Regions from separate parts of the Bradyrhizobium sp. CIR18 genome, predicted to be linked through region 2. Evidence: predicted binding sites of a transcription regulator. Region 2 holds the regulator's gene; each other region holds the start of a gene.
What was found. The regulator LexA, encoded in region 2, represses DNA repair genes until DNA is damaged. The targets are predictions, from matches to a motif close to TGTTCNNNNTGTGTTCNG.
Positions count from the first base shown of each region.

Region 1: the regulator LexA is predicted to act here: its motif matches at 2,875-2,892, upstream of GGD65_RS33740 (DUF3072 domain-containing protein).
Region 3: the regulator LexA is predicted to act here: its motif matches at 1,795-1,812, upstream of GGD65_RS13865 (DNA recombination protein RmuC).

Region 1 covers NZ_JACIHF010000016.1:123,250-129,356, forward strand. Annotated here, with positions in the region: gene GGD65_RS33725 (Do family serine endopeptidase) at 94-1,629, shown strand; gene GGD65_RS33730 (hypothetical protein) at 1,901-2,263, shown strand; gene GGD65_RS33735 (DUF6496 domain-containing protein) at 2,276-2,563, opposite strand; gene GGD65_RS33740 (DUF3072 domain-containing protein) at 2,644-2,838, opposite strand; gene GGD65_RS33745 (hypothetical protein) at 2,954-3,175, shown strand; gene GGD65_RS33750 (hypothetical protein) at 3,193-3,399, shown strand; gene GGD65_RS33755 (hypothetical protein) at 3,493-3,741, opposite strand; gene GGD65_RS33760 (hypothetical protein) at 3,836-4,093, opposite strand; gene GGD65_RS33765 (hypothetical protein) at 4,236-4,457, shown strand; gene GGD65_RS33770 (HWE histidine kinase domain-containing protein) at 4,555-6,042, opposite strand; gene GGD65_RS33775 (HAMP domain-containing protein) at 6,056-6,107, opposite strand, start outside.
Region 2 covers NZ_JACIHF010000001.1:658,711-664,817, reverse strand. Annotated here, with positions in the region: gene GGD65_RS03240 (GAF domain-containing protein) at 141-1,082, opposite strand; gene GGD65_RS03235 (hypothetical protein) at 1,301-1,735, opposite strand; gene lexA (transcriptional repressor LexA) at 2,264-2,965, opposite strand; gene glp (gephyrin-like molybdotransferase Glp) at 3,141-4,352, opposite strand; gene GGD65_RS03220 (hypothetical protein) at 4,580-4,786, opposite strand; gene GGD65_RS03215 (HAD family phosphatase) at 4,956-5,585, opposite strand; gene GGD65_RS03210 (alpha-hydroxy acid oxidase) at 5,594-6,107, opposite strand, start outside.
Region 3 covers NZ_JACIHF010000003.1:185,105-191,211, reverse strand. Annotated here, with positions in the region: gene GGD65_RS13870 (AmpG family muropeptide MFS transporter) at 1-367, opposite strand, end outside; gene GGD65_RS13865 (DNA recombination protein RmuC) at 568-1,764, opposite strand; gene def (peptide deformylase) at 1,935-2,459, shown strand; gene fmt (methionyl-tRNA formyltransferase) at 2,662-3,597, shown strand; gene truA (tRNA pseudouridine(38-40) synthase TruA) at 3,604-4,341, shown strand; gene dapE (succinyl-diaminopimelate desuccinylase) at 4,518-5,684, opposite strand; gene GGD65_RS13840 (DUF805 domain-containing protein) at 5,681-6,107, opposite strand, start outside.

The DNA.
Region 1 (6,107 bases), on a different contig from region 2:
TGCCAAGATTTAATCGGATGGACGGGGCGTCGTAAGGTGACGATGGCCATGTTGGAGGCAAGGCGACACCTTATCCAACATGGACATTTCGACATGAACCATCGCGTCAATTCCGACACCACGACGTCCCGCAGGATCTTGAGGCCGCGCCGGCTTGCGCTGCTCGGCACCGTGGCCGCGCTCGGCGTGGCCGTGCTAGCGGCTGCTCCCGGCTCTTCGCCGTTCGGTCCGAGCTCCTTCATTACCCCGGCCCAGGCCGCCGAATCCGCTGCGACGCCGCCGGGCTTTGGTGACCTGGTCAGCAAGGTCAAACCCGCCGTCATCTCGGTACGGGTCAAGATCGACCAGGACAACGACAAGAGCGCGATGCTGCAGCAGAACCGGATGGATCAGGACGAGGACACCCCGTTCGACCAATTCTCGCGGCAGTTCGGCTTCCGCGGCCCGGGCGGCATGAACGGCATGCCGCGCCAGCGCCATCAGATGATTACGGGCGAAGGCTCCGGCTTCTTCATCTCCGCCGACGGCTATGCCGTGACCAACAACCACGTCGTCGACCATGCCGAGTCGGTGCAGGTGACCATGGATGACGGCACGAGCTACACCGCCAAGGTCGTCGGCACCGATCCGAAGACCGATCTCGCGCTGATCAAGGTCGACGGCAAGAAGGACTTCCCGTTCGTCAAATTCTCCGACCAGAAGCCGCGCATCGGCGATTGGGTGGTTGCGGTCGGCAATCCCTTCGGTCTCGGCGGCACCGTGACTGCCGGCATCGTCTCGGCCAGCGGCCGCGACATCGGCAACGGCCCCTACGACGACTTCATCCAGATCGATGCGCCCATCAACAAGGGCAATTCCGGCGGCCCGGCCTTCGACATGAGCGGCAACGTGATCGGCGTGAACACTGCGATCTTCTCGCCCTCCGGCGGCTCGGTCGGCATCGGCTTCGACATTCCGGCCTCGACCGCAAAACTCGTCGTTGCGCAGCTGAAGGACAAGGGCGCGGTGACCCGTGGCTGGCTCGGCGTGCAAGTGCAGCCGGTTACCGCCGAGATTGCCGACAGCCTCGGCCTGAAGGAGGCGCGCGGTGCGATCGTCGACAATCCCCAGGATGGCAGCCCGGCGGCGAAGGCTGGCATCGAGGCGGGCGATGTCATCACCGCCGTCAACGGCACCGCGATCAAGGATTCCCGCGACCTCGCCCGCACGATCGCGACCCTTGCGCCTGGCAGCTCAGTGAAGCTCGACGTCTTCCACAAAGGCGACAGCAAGACGGTGACGCTCGCGCTCGGCGAACTGCCGAACGAAAGGCAGGCCAAGGCCGATGTTGGCAAGGACCAGCCGGGCCCCGGCACGCCGCGCCTCGGTCTTGCTTTGGCTCCGGCCGGTGACGTCCAGGGCGCTGGCCAGAAGGGCGTTGTCGTCACCGAAGTCGATCCGCAAGGGCCTGCGGCGCAGCGCGGCATCCAGACCGGCGACGTCATCCTCAATGTCGGCGGCAAGGCCGTCGCCAATGTCGGCGACGTCCGTTCCGAGCTGGCGCAGGCCAAATCGTCCGGCAAGCGCAGCGTGCTGTTGCAGGTCAGAGGCGCACAGGCGACCCGCTTCGTCGCGGTCCCACTCGCCTGAGGCGAACCTCGATCGGCATAGATCAAGAAAGGCGGCCCTCGTGGCCGCCTTTTCCGTTCGGCTTCAGGACTGCCGGGAAGCGATCGATAACATTCTCGTTAACGGCAGCGACGATGACGCGGTTCGTCCGAAAAAGCCGTGTTCGCTCATCAAAGTTCCGAACCGTGCAGGTCGCCGGTGGCAACGATGCCACCGGGACGCAAGCGTGGAACTTCGAACTTGCCGCCGGCTTCTGGAACTGGCCGCTGGTTCGCATTTGATCGGTGCCGACATGGATCGATTGAAGCTCTCGCTGAGGAGTGCGCTGCTCGTGGCGCCATTCGTGCTGTGGGGCGGAGACGCTCTCGGGCGGGACGACGGCCGCTACGCGGATTCACCCCTGAAGTCCTGGTTCGACAGTTTGCGCAGCCACCTTGGTCCGTGCTGCTCGGATGCGGATGGCTTTGCCGTCGCCGATCCGGACTGGGAGTCGCATAACGGGCATTATCGCGTGCGTCTCGACGGCGAGTGGATCGAGGTGCCGGACGAAGCCGTCATCACCGAGCCGAACCGCGCCGGCCGCACCATGGTGTGGCCGGTCAAGACCGCGTTCGGCGTTTCGATCCGCTGCTTCATGCCGGGCAGCATGATCTGACGCGGGTCAGGGTCAGCGCTTGCTGGATTTGCGCTTCGACGATTTCTTGCTTGTCTTCTTCGTCGTCCTCTTCTTGGACGTTTTCCTGGAGGTCTTCTTGGCAGCCTTCTTCGGGACCTTCTTGCCCTTCTTGCGTGCCTTCGACAGTCCGATCGCGATCGCCTGCTTGCGACTCTTCACGCGTCCGCCACGGCCTTTGCGACCGCTCTTTGCCGTGCCCTTCTTGTAGCGGCGCATCTCGCTCTCGACATCACTGCCGGAGCTGCGCGAGTAGCGGCGTTTCTTTGCCTTGCGTGCCATGCATGTTCTCCCTTGGCCGGGGAGAACCATTCGACACGGGCATGGTTCCCGAAGGACGCGGACAGCGTTCCAGGCGCAGCCTAGAAGGAATTCGCCAGCTCGATCTCGGCTTCCAGCACCTGGATGCGACGTGCGGCCTCGCTGAAGGACAGATCGCGCGCATATTGCGCGGGCTGATACGCTTCTTCACTCAGCCGTTTCAGCCTGAGCCCCTGCGTCCGTGTCATCTGCTCGGCGAGGAAAACCCTGGCGTCGTATTTGCCTTGAACCTGCATGTCGCTTCTCCGCTCTGAAATCGTGACTTGACTATATGTTCTTATTTTGTTCTAACAAGCCATGGACAACAGAATTAATGAAATTCGACGTCAAATCAGCGCCTTGAGGGTTGAGATGGCCGGCGTCGAGGCCTCCGTGCGCGATCTCATCAACGGCGACCGCGATTGCGTCCAGCAGGCCTTGGCGCAGATGGATTTGCGCCGGAAGGTCAATTTGCTGATCGGCGAATGGAAGGCTGCCGGCGGCGGCGATATCCTGCCTGACGTTCGTGACCGGGTGCGCCTTCGTCTCGTGAAGACAGTCATTAGTCCCGAGCGCGCGAGCACGCGGCGCTGAAACCTTTTGGGGGCGTCGTGGAGGAAGACCCGGACACTTACCGGATCTTGAGGTTGCGCGCCGAGATTCTCGAATTGGGCTCTGCCATCCGGCAATTGCAGCGTGCGGGGCTCGACGATGCTGCGGCCCAACTTCTGATCGGACGCAAGCGGGCGCAGCTCGAGCAACTCGTGAAGACGAATGCTGCGGGCCGCGCGCTCAACTCTGAAACGCGTCGCCGGTAACGAGCTGACGCGGGCGCTCGACGATGTTGGCTCAAGAAACAAGAAAAAAGCCCCGCGTCGCGGCGGGGCTTTTGATGTCGTGTCGGCCTGAGCTCACTTGGTATTGCTCATGCCCTTGCTGCTCTGGTTCGTCATGGTGCCGCCCTGGTCCGAGCCGGGACCGGAGCCGCCCTGGCCGGAAGGATCCGCGCCCTTCGAGGCCTTGGTGTTGGCGCCGGTGGTCTGCGAGGACGACATCGATGATCCGTGTTTCGCCTTGTGCGACTTGGCCTGTGCGGCGAGCGGCGCGGCGGCGAGGCCGGTGGCCAACATTGCGGTGAGAACGAGCTTGGCCGTTGTCATGCGGGGAACTCCCTGAGTTAAATTGACGCAGGCAGCCAACCTCCATTTGCCGAAGGAGTTCCCGACAAACGCATCTGCCGCGCACACGCGCGCTTCAAGATTGCTTGTCCTCAGCGAGGATGAACACGACGCCGGTGAGTGTCGCGCCGATCGCGAACGTCGTCACCAATGTGAGGGCGAAGACGATTACGGCTTGGCTTCCGCCGTGATCGAGCAGCCTGGCGACGGCGGGATTGGACAGGATCAGCGCGAGGCTGAAGGCGAGGCCGAGGGCTGCGCCCATCATCGCATGCGTCATCAGCTTGATGAGGCCGGTGGGAGAGATCAGGTCCGACGACTTTTTTGCGCGCATGGGAACTGCATCCCGAACTGACATGCAAACGCGGACGATATTCACCGGTTCCAAATGCATGAAGGAATTGTCATCACCGGCTTCATCCGACGTTCATGCCGGGCCTGCGAGGATAAGCGTCGGCAAAACGGGAACATTCGATATGGGTAAGGTAGTCTTTCTTTACCGCTCGCTGGCCTATCGCAACGCGGCTGCGGACATGCTGCGCAAGGCCCGCAAACTGCCGCGCGGCGCGGAGCGAAGTGCGGCCCGCCGCTACGCGAGGGCGCTACGCGATCTCGCTCAGACGGAAGCCTGGCTCGAAGGCCGTCTTGCCGAGGAAGCGCGGCCGGCGCGGCAAACCAGGATGGCGGCGTCGGGCTAAAGCATGATCCGGAAAAGTGCGCAGCGGTTTTCCGAAAAGATCATGCTCGAATAACGACCCAAAGCGCGATGACGATTCATCCTGATCGCATCGCGCTTCAGCCCGAGGCGCGTTGCAATTCGGCGGAGCCGGGGGCGTCGAATTTTCCGGGTGCGGTCGTCGCCGTCTTGCGTGTCAGCGGCACCTCGAGGCGGCACAACAGTCCTTCGGCTCGCCAATCGAATTGCGCCTGTCCACCGAGCTGGGACTCGACGCTCGCAAGCAGGCTCCGCGTGCCGAAGCCGCGAGATTTCGGGGTCATGACGAGCGGACCGCCGGACTCTTCCCACCTCAGCGTCAGCAGCTGGTCCTCGACTTGCCAGCCGATCATGAGCCGTCCCGACCTGGTCGAGAGTGCGCCATACTTGGCCGAGTTGGTGAAGAGCTCGTGCAACGCGAGCGCCAGCGTCTGAGCCGTCGCCGGCACCAACTGGACCTCCGGACCCGCCAATACGATCTGGCCGCCGAGCGAATAGGGCGCAAGCTCCTCGTCGATCAGCTTGGAGAGCTCCGCGCCCTGCCAGCTCGATAGCGACAGGATGGTGTGCACGCGCGCCAGCGCATTGATGCGCCCCTCGACGGCGTTGACATAGGCCTTGACCTCGTCGGCACGGGTGAGGCGCACGATGGACTGCGCCAGCGCCAGCGCATTCTTGGCGCGATGATCGACTTCCCGCGCCAGCAGATTCTGCCGTTCCTCGGCTCGCTTGCGTTCGGTGATGTCCACGGTGACACCGCTCACGCGCACGACACGACCGCTGTCGTCGACCGTCGCGGCCGCCGTGCCGACGCACCAGCGCACCTCACCGTCGGGCCGCACAATGCGAAACTCGGTCTCATAGGCCCGCCTGCCCTTGTTGAACTCGGCGATCGCCTTGCGCAACTGATCGACGTCGTCGGGATGCAACAGCGCCTGAACGTTGGCCGGATTGACCTCGAAGCTCTCCGGGCCGACCCCAAAGATGCGATATTGCCCCTCGTCCCACATCCAGTCGCCGCTGATCCAGTCCCAATCCCAGGAGCCCATCTTGCCGGCGGCGATGGCCATGCTGCGCCGCTGCTCGCTTTCGCGCAGCTTCGCGGTGGAGTTCTCCAGTTCCGCGGTGCGCGCGCGGACGCGGTCCTCGAGCTCCTGGTTCAGCCGTTCCAGCTCGCGGGTCTTGCGGTACAGCTCGGCAAACACCTTGATCTTGGCGCGCAGCACTTCCGGTACGACCGGGACCGGCACGTAGTCGACCGCGCCCATCTCGTAGCCGCGCAACCGGTCGATGTCGCTGACCTGGATGGCGGAGATGAAGATCATCGCGGTCTTCTGGAAGCGCGGATGCTCGCGGATCATCGCGGCGAGCTCGAAGCCGTCGAGCTCGGGCATGCAGACGTCGACCAGGATCACCGCGATCTCGGTCTTGAGCAGCACCTCCAGCGCCTCGCGTCCGGACGAAGCGATCACGAGGTTCTCGCCGAGTTCCTTCAGGATCACCTCATAGGCGAGCAGCTTGGCCGGCTGGTCGTCGACGAGCAGGATGTTGACCTTTTCGTGGTCCATTCGCGGGCCCAACTCAGCGGTGCAGCCACATGCGGATCGCAAGCAGCAATTGATCGGTGTTGACG
Region 2 (6,107 bases):
GTCCCATCTTGCCTCACAAGCAGAAGACATGGGAGCGAGATAGGGCAAAACAACTGATGAGATCGCAATAATTTCGGCGCTGATCAAATCGCCGGGAGCGCCGCCGTCGGCGGCCAACCTGCAGGCAAAGGATTGAGCGGCTACAGATACCAGGCCAGCACGGCCTCGAGCCTTGCGTTGCCGATGACTGGCAGGCCCACCATCCGGTCCAGCCCGGCTGCGCAGGCCTCGGACCCGGCGACCGAGCCGTCGTGGGTGAGATCGTCGCTGAGCGCCGGCATGCCGGTGGCCCAGGCGCCGCCGATGCTGCCTTCGCCTCGGGCGATGGATTTGTCCGCATAGCGTGCGGCAAGGTCGGTCTGCGCGCTGCAATCGCCGGCGCGAAAGACCAGTGCCGAACGGGCCTCGTTCGGGACCCAGATCTCGAAGCGTCGCGCAATCGGCGTTGCCTGCGCCGAGAGGAATGTCAAAACCCAGGTCTGGTCGGTGCCGGTTCGGTAGGGTACGCCGACCCCCAGATTGATCCCGACCTTGGCGGCGTCCTCCCAGCGCAGGAAGCTCTTGGCGTCGTGCAGGTCCTTGATGATCAGCGGCAGGCCCGCCTTCCAGGTGCGTCCGGGCAGGCCGAAGCCGCGAGGAAACCTGGTGTGGCGGGAGTTGAATTCGAACATCTCCGCCGCGCCGTAATAGCCGTCGACGAGGCCCATCTCGTGGGAGAGATCAGGATCGTTGTGCCAGAGCTCGATCGCGCCGACATGCGCCTCGTCGTCGCCGCAGAACAGCACCATCACGGCTTGCAGGAATTCGCCTGCGAACACCGGCACCGCCACGCCGCAGGTGAGGCCGGCCGCGACGGCCTGATCGGTTCGCTTGAAATAGGAGTTGGCGAATTTCGTGAGGATGACGGGATGGCCGCAGGCCCAGGCCTTGCCTGGAAGCCCCTCGTCATATCCGAAGTGCAGCTCTTCGCTGACGGCCTTGAACGCGGACAGCCCTTCATCGTAGAGGCCGCCGCCAAATTCCAGCCGCATGCGCGTCCGGTCAGGCACCCAGAGTTCAACGACGCGAATGAAGGTTTTCATCGAGCGTGTCCGCCGCCTCAAACCACGACAGCATCGGTCATTTGGCTGCGGAGCGGACGTTTAAAATTCAGGCAGCACGGCTCAAACTTCGTGCGGCGACGAGGCGAGGCGGCGGCGCTCGCCGATCGAATTTCATGAAACAAAAACCCACCGGGCTCGCCGGCCTCGGCCGGCGACGGCATTTCAATCCTGGCCCTCGGCCTATCGGGCGGAGGGCGTCAGCCGATCGGCAGTCGTGTGACCGTCGGGCGACTGTCGGCGATGATCTGCGGCTTGTGCTCGCGCTCGCCGATCGGCTGGGTCACCGGCAGTTGCAGCACGGTTGCGCGCTGGCCTTCGACCAGTTGCGTCACCAGCACGGATTTGCCGTCCGGGAATTCGATCGCGTCATGATGGCGATCGGGAATGTGCGGATCGATCTTGCCGAACTTGCCGACGCGGGAGTTGACGGTGCGCGTCCAGATCCAGCGGTTGTCGTAACGGACGTCGTCGGCGAAGGCGAGCTCCGTCCCCGGCAGCAGGCAGACCGCGACGGAGAGATCGGCTTCGGAGGCGAAGCCGCGCGTCGAGGTGCCGCGGAATGTTGTCGTAACGATCGTCTCGCCGACTTCTGCGGGGCGCGTCGCGACGGCATGCAGGCTGTAGTCACACATCGGGTGCTCCTCAATGCAGAGATAGCGACCCGCACCTCTTTCGGAGGCGCAGGCCCCTACCAGAGTGGAAGCACGTGACGGTCTGCTCGGTTGTAGGCAAATCTGCGGCTGGGATCCGCGAGCCCCGATCACATTATCTTTTCCATCTTTTCCGAATTTGTTAGGAACAAAGTCGGCTTCCGTGCATTTGGCAGCCGCGTCTCGACAACCGCGCGTGTCAACGACCGGCGGAGTGATGCGGTTGCGCGGCAACGCGATGCTGGTGATGCGATCAGCGTTGCTGCGGCTGCACTCAAACGAGCTGCGCATTTGGGCCGTCCCCCCTCGAACTCGAAAGGCCGCGAAGCGATGTTGCGTCGCGCGGCCTGCCGAGGATGTCGCGAAAGGAGGAGGGGCCGGACAATCTGTGCGATACCAGAAAGACTATCCAGCCGGAGCGGACCGTTATCCGCTCCAATCTCTGATCGGCGAGGCCGATCGAAGGCGCGCGCGAGGCGCTAAAGACTTCGGTATCGAGTACTTCCGGTATCAGTACTTGCGATAAAGCCCGATCAGCTTGCCCTGAATCTTCACGCGGTTCGGCGGCAGGATGCGCACCTCATAAGCGGCATTGGCGGGCTCCAGCGCGATCGAGGCGCCGCGGCGGCGGAAGCGCTTGAGCGTGGCCTCCTCGTCGTCGATCAGTGCCACCACGATGTCGCCGGTATCGGCGCTCTCGTTGCGCTGGATCAGCGCCATGTCGCCGTCGAGGATGCCGGCCTCGACCATGGAATCACCGCGCACTTCGAGCGCGTAATGCTCGCCGGAGCCGAGCATGTCGGGCGGCACGCTGATCGTGTGGCTGCGGGTCTGCAAAGCCTCGATCGGAGTACCGGCCGCGATGCGGCCCATCACGGGCACCGCAACGGGTCGCTCGCCCTCGTCCGCGGACGGGCTGGAGCTCGCGCGTAGCTTGCCGAGATTGCCCTCGATGACGCTTGGCGTGAAGCCGCGTCGGTTGCCGGCGGCAGCCTGGAGCTCCGGCAGCTTGATCACTTCAATGGCCCGGGCGCGGTTGGGCAGGCGGCGGATGAAGCCGCGCTCCTCGAGCGCGGTGATCAGGCGATGGATGCCTGACTTCGAGCGTAGGTCGAGCGCATCCTTCATCTCGTCGAAGGACGGCGGCACGCCGCTTTCCTTCAAGCGCTCGCTGATGAACCGCAGAAGCTCGTATTGTTTGCGCGTTAACATCTCGAACAAAGTCCCCCGGTTGATGTCGTTCGATTCCGAGACGATGAGTTCAGCGATAAGCCGCTACATCTCGAAACAAATCATGAACGGACACTATATGTTCGATATGTGTTCCGCAACTGCTTAATTTACCGTGAACAGAACGAAACTCACGGAATGCGTGTGGCGGCGCAGTTCAGACGGGGAGCCGCAGCACCTCGCAGGGGCTGCCGGCCTCGGCCTTCAGCGCAAACGGTGCGCGCACGAGAAGTACCTGTGCTGCAGCAAGATTCGCAAGCAGAGAGGAGTCCTGATGGCTGACGGGAAGGGCGACGAGCGCGCCATCGTCGCGCTTTTCCAGGCGCGCGCGCAGATAATCCTCGCGCTGGTCGTTGGCGCCGAGATCGCGGCCCAGCACGACGCGCTCGCGATGATGATGAATCACCGAACGGCCTGATAGCGCGCGAATCAGCGGCACCATGAACAGGAAGGCGCAGACGTAGGACGACACGGGATTGCCGGGCAGGCCGATGACGCCCATCGCCCCTAACCGCCCGTGCATCATCGGCTTGCCGGGCCGCATCGCGATCTTCCAGAACGCCATCGCGATGCCTTCGTCCTTGAGCGCCTGCTGGACCAGATCGTGGTCGCCGACCGATGCGCCTCCGGTCGTGACCAGGATGTCGGCGCCGCTTTCGCGCGCGCGGCGGATGCCGGCGGTGGTGGCCTCCAGCGTATCGGCGGCGACACCGAGGTCGATGGTCTCGGCGCCTTCGCTGCGGGCGAGCGCGTGCAGGGCATAGCCGTTGGAATAGACGATCTGGCCGTGCCCGGGCGTTGAGCCCGGCATCACCAGTTCGTCGCCGGTGGCGAGAATCGCGACCTTCGGACGGCGGCAAACGGCGAGCTGCGGGTGGTTCATTCCGGCGGCGAGGGCGAGATCGCGCTCCGTCAGACGGGTTCCCTTGCGCAGGAGAACGTCGCCCTCGCGGAAATCGACGCCGGCGGGGCGGATGTGCCGACCCACGATCGCGGCTTCCTTGATCGTTATGTGCTTGCCTTCGGCGATCGTGTCCTCCTGGATCACGACCGCATCCGCGCCGTCCGGAACGACGCCGCCGGTGAAGATCCGCACGGCTTCGCCGGCGCCGACCTTTCCCGTGAACGGACGGCCCGCCGCGACCTCACCGATCATTGTCAGCGTGGAATCCATTGTTGCCGCATCGGCCGCGCGCACGGCATAGCCGTCCATCGCCGACATCGCCTGGGGCGGCTGGGTGCGCCGCGCAGCGACGTCCTGCGCGAGCACGCGATGGTAGGCTTCGTCGAGTGAAACCATCTCTGCAGGCAGCGGCTCTGCACCCGCCAGCACCGCAGCAAGGGCGTCGGAAACCGGCATCAAGGCCACGGCGAAACTCCTGCTCGGCACGTTCGGATGAAATGTTCCGACAGTCTTCTAGCCGAGCGCGGGGGCAGAGGCAAAATGGCGGAGCGGGCAGGATTTATCCTGCCGCTTCCAGCCCAGGATGGAAGGCAGGCTCAGGCTTGGCGTGGCATGATCCAAAGAACGAGACCGATCGGCAGGAGGGTGGCCATGGCGAGGACGAGAATGACGAGCGCCACAGCCAGCATCGCTCAACTCCCGCTCGGCCGGTCCGGCCCGGCGTCCAGCGCGACGTCAGGAGCCTTCGGCCCTTGATCCTTGTCGGGCAGCGGATCGGCCTGGGATTTCAGGTCGGCGGCCTTGCTGATCAGCTTGGCGGAAAGGTCCGAATCCGAGGTGGTTCTTGCGAATTCAAGCAGGAGAGAGGCTTGCTTGGTGAGATAGGTTTTGCCCAGCACGTGCATAAGTCCGGTGTAGAAGTCCCAACGGACTCAAGAGTCCGCAAGGGGCCATTCCGTTCCCGGAACTCCGTACAAAAATACACAAAGCGCTCTGGTTCCTCATTTTGGGCAAAATTGGTTCCGGAAGACTTGGGCGACGTTGGCGTCTCCCGCTGCGCGGAGATCGTCAGATGCCCAATGCCGTCAAGGCGTTCCCGACGTCGCGCGGCGACGTCACATGCACCGCTGTCAGTCCGCGCGACCGCGCGCCTTCAACATTCTCGGCGAGATCGTCGAAGAAAACGATACGTCCTGCGGGCACGCCGATGGCGGCGACGACATGGTCGAAGGCTTCCGCATCCGGTTTGCGCAGGCCGATGCTGGACGACAGATATAGCGCGCGGAAATGGCCGAGCAGTTCGCCGTATTCCTTCGAGAAATAGTCGACATGCGGCCGGTTGGTGTTGGAGAAGGCGTAGAGCGGCATCTGCTTCGCCGCGCGCGGCAGCAGCTCGGCGATGTCAGGCATCTCGCCGGCGAAGATCGCGTTCCAGCCTTCCAGGAACTGGGCGTCCGAAATGCCGATGCCGAGCGAAGCACGCAGCGAGGCGAAATAGTCCTCGTCGCTGATCCTGCCGACCTCGTGCAGCCGGTAAGCCTCGTCACGCACATAGCGCGCGACGATGGCCTCGGGCTGGCAGCCGGCATGTCCCGCCCAGCAGGCGATCGCCTTGGAGAAGTCGATGTCGAGCACCACGCGCCCGAGATCGAACAGCAACGCATCCGCGCTGCCGGGAGAAAGCGAGTTCACTTGCATCCTTTCACTCAGTATCGATAGGGATCGTGGTCGAATAGCGGGAATGCGCTGAACACGCTCGGCGCGTTGGTGGCGGTCGCCGGATGCAGGCAGGATTTGTCGACCTCGGCAAATGACGTGGCGCCCAAAAGGCCGAGGCAGCGCAGCACTTCGTCCTCCAGCAGCTCCAGCATCCGCGCGACGCCGGCCTCGCCAGCCGCCGCCAGCGCCCAGCATTGCAGCCGGCCGATCCCGACCATGTCCGCGCCCGCCGCGATCGCCTTGACGATGTCAGTGCCGCGACAGACACCGCCGTCGACCATGATCTTGGCGCGGCCCTTCACGGCCTCGACGATCTCGGGCAACACATGCATGGCGCCGCGGCCGTGGTCGAGCTGGCGGCCGCCATGGTTGGAGACGTAGATCCATTCGACGCCGTGATCGATCGCGATCAGGGCGTCCTCGGCGGTGGCGATGCCCTTCAGGATCAGCGGAATCCTGAACTTGTCCTTGATCATCTTCACGGTCCGCCACTCCAGGCCC
Region 3 (6,107 bases), on a different contig from region 2:
CGGTCATCGCCAGCAGCAGGATCGCGACGATCAGCAGTAGTTGCGAAAACACCAGCCAGCCGCGCCGCCGCCCGAACGCCCGGGTGAACAGCGGCACGTGCAGCGCATCCACCAGCGGGGCCCACAAGAATTTCAGCGTGTAGGGCGTGCCGACCAGCGCGAACAGCCCGATCGTCTTCAGATCGACCCCGGCCTCGCGCATCCACACCAGCAGCGTCGAGCCCGACAACGCCAGCGGCAGGCCGGAAGAGAAGCCGAGAAACAGCACGATCAGCACCCGCGGCTGCAGGTAAACGGCAAGGCTATCGCGCCAGGAGGCGGCGGGAGCGGAGGTCGCGGCGGGGGAGGTCGCGTCGGGAGCGGTCATGGGACGGTGTTAGCAGATTCTGGCCGTGATGCCTCGTATCCCTCTCCCCGTTCTTACGGGGAGAGGGCGGGGTGAGGGGCCTCTCTCCGCGGATGAAGTCGCGGAGGGACCCGTACCCCCTCACCCAGATCGCACCGGACGATGCTTTGCATCGCCGAGGCGATCCGACCTCGCCCTGCAAGCGGGGAGAGGTGAAGATGTCACTCCCCCGCCTGGAGCTTCCGCGCGAACAGCTCACCCGCGCCCGTCGCCACCAGCCGCGGCCCTTCCGCATCGCTCTTGCTGAAATCGAGCTCCTCAATCCTTCCGGCACGCTTCTCGATCTTGTCGGCGGAGATCAGGATCTGGCGGACGTCCTCGTTCGCATCGGAAAAGTGTTTCTGCAATTTGACCACGCGATCCCTGAGGCGTCCCAGATCGTCGCCGAGCTTGATCACTTCAGTCTGAATCTGGTCGGCGGCATCGCGCATGCGCGCGTCCTTCATGATCTGCTGCATCACCTGGATCGCGAGCATCAAGAGCGAGGGCGACACCAGCACCACGCGGGCGCGATAGGCCTTCTGGATCACGTCGTCGAAACCGTCGTGGATCTCGGCGTAGACCGATTCCGACGGCACGAACATCAGCGCCATCTCCTGGGTCTCGCCGGTGACGAGATATTTTTCCGCGATGTCGCTGACATGCTTCATCACGTCGCCGCGCAGCCGCTGCGTGGCGACGCGCCGCTCCTCGTCGGTGCGGGCGTCGTGCAGCGCCGTCATCGCCTCCAGCGGAAATTTCGCGTCGATGCAGAGCGGGCGCTGGTCGGGCAGGAACACGACGCAGTCCGGCCGCTTTCCCGTCGAGAGCGTGAACTGGAACTCGTAGGCGCCCTTCGGCAGACCGTCCTGGACGATCGCCTCCATCCGCGCCTGGCCGAAGGCGCCGCGCGACTGCTTGTTGGCGAGCACGTCGCGCAGGGTCGTCACCTGGGTGGTGAGATCGGTGAGGTTCTTGTGGGCGCTGTCGATGATGCCGAGCCGCTCGTGCAGTGCGCGCAGGCTCTCCATGGTGTTGCGGGTCGAATGTTCCATCGACTGGCCGACGCGATGGGTCACCGAATCCAGCCGCTCGTTGACCGCGCGCGCCATCTCGGCCTGGCGTCCCGCCAGCGCCTGGGTCATGGCGTCGACCCGCCCTGAGGATTCGCTCTGGGCGCGCAGCACCTCGCTGAGGCGCTCCTCGAGCTCGTCGGCCCGGATCGCATGCGCCATCGCGAGTTCCGCGCCGCGCCGGCCCGAGCGGGCGATCACGACGGCGATGACCACCAGGAGGATGAGGACGAGCGCGCCGAAGCCGATCAGCGCATCGATCGTGCGCACCGGCCAGTCGCCCAGCATGAAAATGATCTCATTCATGCCGCCCTTCTAGCCGATTCGCTGGCTCCCGCGAACGAAGAGGGAACGTTGACAGTTAATGGTCCCCTAATTTTCATGGTTAATGAAAAGCGAAGTTTTATGGTTAGCGGAGAGTTAACGGGGTTCCCGGCCGCATTGACCGCACCCGGCGCGGGGCTTAAATCGCGGCCATGGCCCTCAGAGAAATCATCATCCTGCCCGACAGGCAGCTGCGTCTGGTCTCCAAGCCGATCGAGAAAGTCACCTCGGAGATCCGCAAGCTTGCCGACGACATGTTCGAGACCATGTACGACGCGCCCGGCATTGGCCTCGCCGCGATCCAGATCGCGCAGCCGTTGCGGCTGATCACCATGGACCTCGCCAAGCGCGACGAGAACGGCGAGACCACGCCGCTTCCGCGCGTCTTCATCAACCCCGAGATCATCGCCTCGTCGGAGGAACTCTCGGTCTACGAGGAAGGCTGCCTCTCGATCCCCGAATACTACGAGGAGGTCGAGCGCCCTGCGAAGGTGCGCGTCCGCTTCACCGATCTCGACGGCAAGGTGCACGAGGAGGACGCAGAAGGCCTCTATGCCACCTGCATCCAGCACGAGATCGACCACCTCAACGGCGTCCTGTTCGTCGACTATCTGTCGAAGCTCAAGCGCGACCGCGTCATGAAGAAGTTCGAGAAAGCCGCCAAGCGCGCGGAGTGAGTTTTGGTGCTGCCCGCATTCCCCTGCGCTCCCTCCCCCCTTGTGGGGGAGGGCGGGGGAGAGGGGTAGCCCAGGCGGAAGTCTATCCGTCATCTGAATCGAGTGCGTGCCGCGAACGCTTGTCCCGAAAGAGCGCGTCGTGTGGCACCCCTCTCCCTAGCCCTCCCCCACAAGGGGGGAGGGAACGCATCGAGTCCTTGTCATGCCCCTCCGCCTGATCTTCATGGGCACGCCCGATTTCTCCGTGCCGACGCTGCTCGAGCTGGTCGCGCACGGCCACGAGATCGTCGCCGTCTACACCCGCGCGCCGAAGCCCGGCGGGCGGCGCGGCCTGCAATTGCAGCCAACCCCGGTCGAAGAAGCTGCGCGAAAGCTCGGCATTCCCGTGCTGACGCCGAAGACGCTGAAGACCCAGGAAGCGCTCGACGAGTTCAGCACGTTCGATGCCGATGCCGCCGTGGTCGTCGCCTACGGCATGATCCTGCCGCAGGCGATCCTCGATGCGCCAAAACTCGGCTGCTACAATCTGCACGCCTCGCTGCTGCCGCGCTGGCGCGGCGCAGCGCCGATCAACCGTGCGATCATGGCTGATGATGCCGAGAGCGGCGTGATGGTGATGAGGATGGATGTCGGCCTCGATACCGGCGATGTCGCCATGGCCGAGCGCCTCGCGATCACCGACAATATGACTGCACTCGATTTACACGATCGTCTCTCCCGCCTCGGCGCCGATCTCATGGTGCGCGCGATGGCCGCACTCGCCCGCGATGGGCTCCAGCTCAAGAAGCAGAGCGAGGACGGCGTCACCTACGCCGCCAAGATCGACAAGGCCGAGGCGCGAATCGACTGGACGGGGCCGGCGCGCGCGGTGCTGCGCCACATCCACGGCCTGTCGCCATTCCCCGGCGCATGGGCCGAGCTTGCCGGCGTCAGCGAGAATGCGCGCGTCAAGATCTTGCGGTGTGAATTGGCAAAGGGGGAGGGCGCTCCGGGCGAAGTGCTCGATGACAAGCTCACCATCGCCTGCGGCGAGGGCGCCATCCGCATCATCGAGCTCCAGCGCGAGGGCAAGGGCCGGATGCAGGCCGCGGACTTCCTGCGCGGCGTGCCGTTGAAGGCGGGAGCGAGGTTCAACTAATCAGCGATGCCCCGCTACAAGCTCACCATCGAATATGACGGCGCGCCGTTCTTCGGCTGGCAGGTGCAGGACACGCTGCCCTCGGTGCAGGGTGCGCTGGAGGCGGCCGTGAAGGCGATGACCGGCGCGGATTTGCGGGTGCACGGCGCCGGCCGCACCGATGCCGGCGTGCACGCGCGTGGCCAGGTCGCGCATGTCGACATCGACAAGCAGTTTCCGCCGGGCCGGTTTCGCGACGGGCTCAACGCGCATCTGCGCCCGCATCCGATCGCGGTGCTGGAGGCGGAGATCGTGCCTGACACCTTCGAAGCGCGCTTCTCGGCGGTGAAGCGCCACTACCGCTACCGCATCGTCAACACCCGCGCCAATCTCGCGCTCGACATCGGCCACGCCTGGCGCGTGCCGCGCCGGCTCGATGCCGATGCGATGCATGCGGCGGCACAGCGCCTGCTCGGCAAGCACGATTTCACCACGTTCCGCGACACCGAGTGCCAGGCCAAGTCGCCGGAGAAGACGCTCGACCAGCTCGACGTGCTGCGTGACGGCCGCGACATCACCATTGTCACCTCGGCGCGCTCGTTCCTGCACAGCCAGGTGCGCTCGATGGTGGGCTCGCTGGTCTGGGTCGGCGAGGGCCGCTGGACCGCCGACGATCTCTCCGCAGCGCTGGAGGCGCGCAACCGCGCCGCCTGCGGCATCGTCGCCCCGCCGGATGGGCTGTATCTGATGAAGGTGGATTATTAGAGGTGTGAGAGCGCAGAGACTGCGCGCTCTCTCCACACCCTCGCTGTCATGCCCCGGCTTGACCGGGGCATCCAGTACGCCGCGGCCTTTCGGTTCGATCACTATCGTCTCTGGAATACTGGATCGCCCGGTCCTAGTGCGCAATTGCGCACTGGCCGGGCGATGACAGCGGAGTATTAAGCAAAATACCGCGTCAAAATCCCGCGATAGACCTGCGTCAATTTTTCCAGATCCTTAACCGGCACCCGCTCGTCGACCTGATGCATGGTCTGGCCGACCAGCCCGAATTCGATCACCGGGCAATAGCTCGAGATGAAGCGCGCGTCCGACGTGCCGCCTGACGTCGACAGCTCGGGCTTCCGCCCCGTCACCTCCTCGATCGCAGAGACCGCGAGATCGGTGAACGGGCCGGGCTTGGTGACGAACACGTTGGAGTTCGAGGGCTCCCAGACGATGCGGGCCCTGATGCGGTTGCCGCAGGCTTTTGTCAGCCGCGTCTCGACCAGCTCGCGCAAGGAGGCCTGGGTGTGGTTGTCGTTGTAGCGGATATTGAACTTGGCGCGGGCCTCGCCGGGGATCACGTTGTTGGCTTTGTTGCCGACGTCGACCGAGGTGAACTCGAGATTGGAGGCCTGGAATTGTGCGCTGCCATGGTCGAGCGGCTCGTCGGAGATCGCCACGATCAGCCTTGCGATGTCAGGCACCGGATTGGAGGCGCGGTGCGGATAGGCGACATGGCCCTGCACGCCATCCACATACAGCGTGCCGGATTGCGAGCCGCGGCGGCCGACCTTGATGGTGTCGCCGAGCGTCTCGACATTGGAGGGCTCGCCCAGCACGCAATGGTCGAATTTTTCGCCGCGCTCGGCCGTCCATTTCAACAGCTTGATGGTGCCGTTGATGGAGACGTCTTCCTCGTCGCCCGTAATCAGGAACGAGATCGAGCCCTTTCCGTCGCTGCGCGGCTGGCCGCCATTGGCGGCGAGATGCTCCAGCACCGCGGCGACCGAGCAGGCGATGCCGCCCTTCATGTCGACCGCGCCGCGGCCGTGCAGGACGCCGTCCCTTACCTCACCGGAGAACGCACCGACGCTCCAGGCGCTCTCGTCACCTGCTGGTACCACGTCGGTGTGGCCGGCAAAGGTGATGTGCGGGCCTTCAGTGCCGATCCGCGCATAGAGATTGTCGACGTCGGCAGTGCCTTCCTCGCTGAAGGTCACGCGGTGGCAAGTGAAGCCGGCGGCGGTGAGGGCTTTTTCGAGCACCCCGAGCGCACCGGCATCTTCAGGGGTTACCGAGGGGCAGCGGATCAGATCGCGGGCAATGGACAGAGCATCGGTCATGCGCCCCGCTTAACATGCATGCCGCCGGGTGGGCTAGCGCGGGGCGGGACAATTTCGATCTCGCGGCTCTGGTCCCAGCTTTTCGCAGGGGGAACGGCGGATGCGGAGCCATCGTCGAAGTCGGCGAGCGGATCGGGGCCGAAGCGGTTGTGGCCCGCAGTGCCGGGCACGATGAACAGCTCGATGATTCCCCACAGCCACAGAGCGGACGCGGCGAGGCTGAAGGGAAGCACCCAACTGGCGTCGGGCAGCAGGTCCGAGAACTGGCTGAACAGCCCGGGCACGAAGAAGAACAGAACGATCCACCAGCCGCTCCTGTCGCGATCGTGCAGCCGCTTGATGGCCGTCGCCAGGAAAATCCATGAGAACAGCGAAAGGCCGGACGACTTCAGGATCAGATTCGTGCGGTCAAAGGAGGCCAGC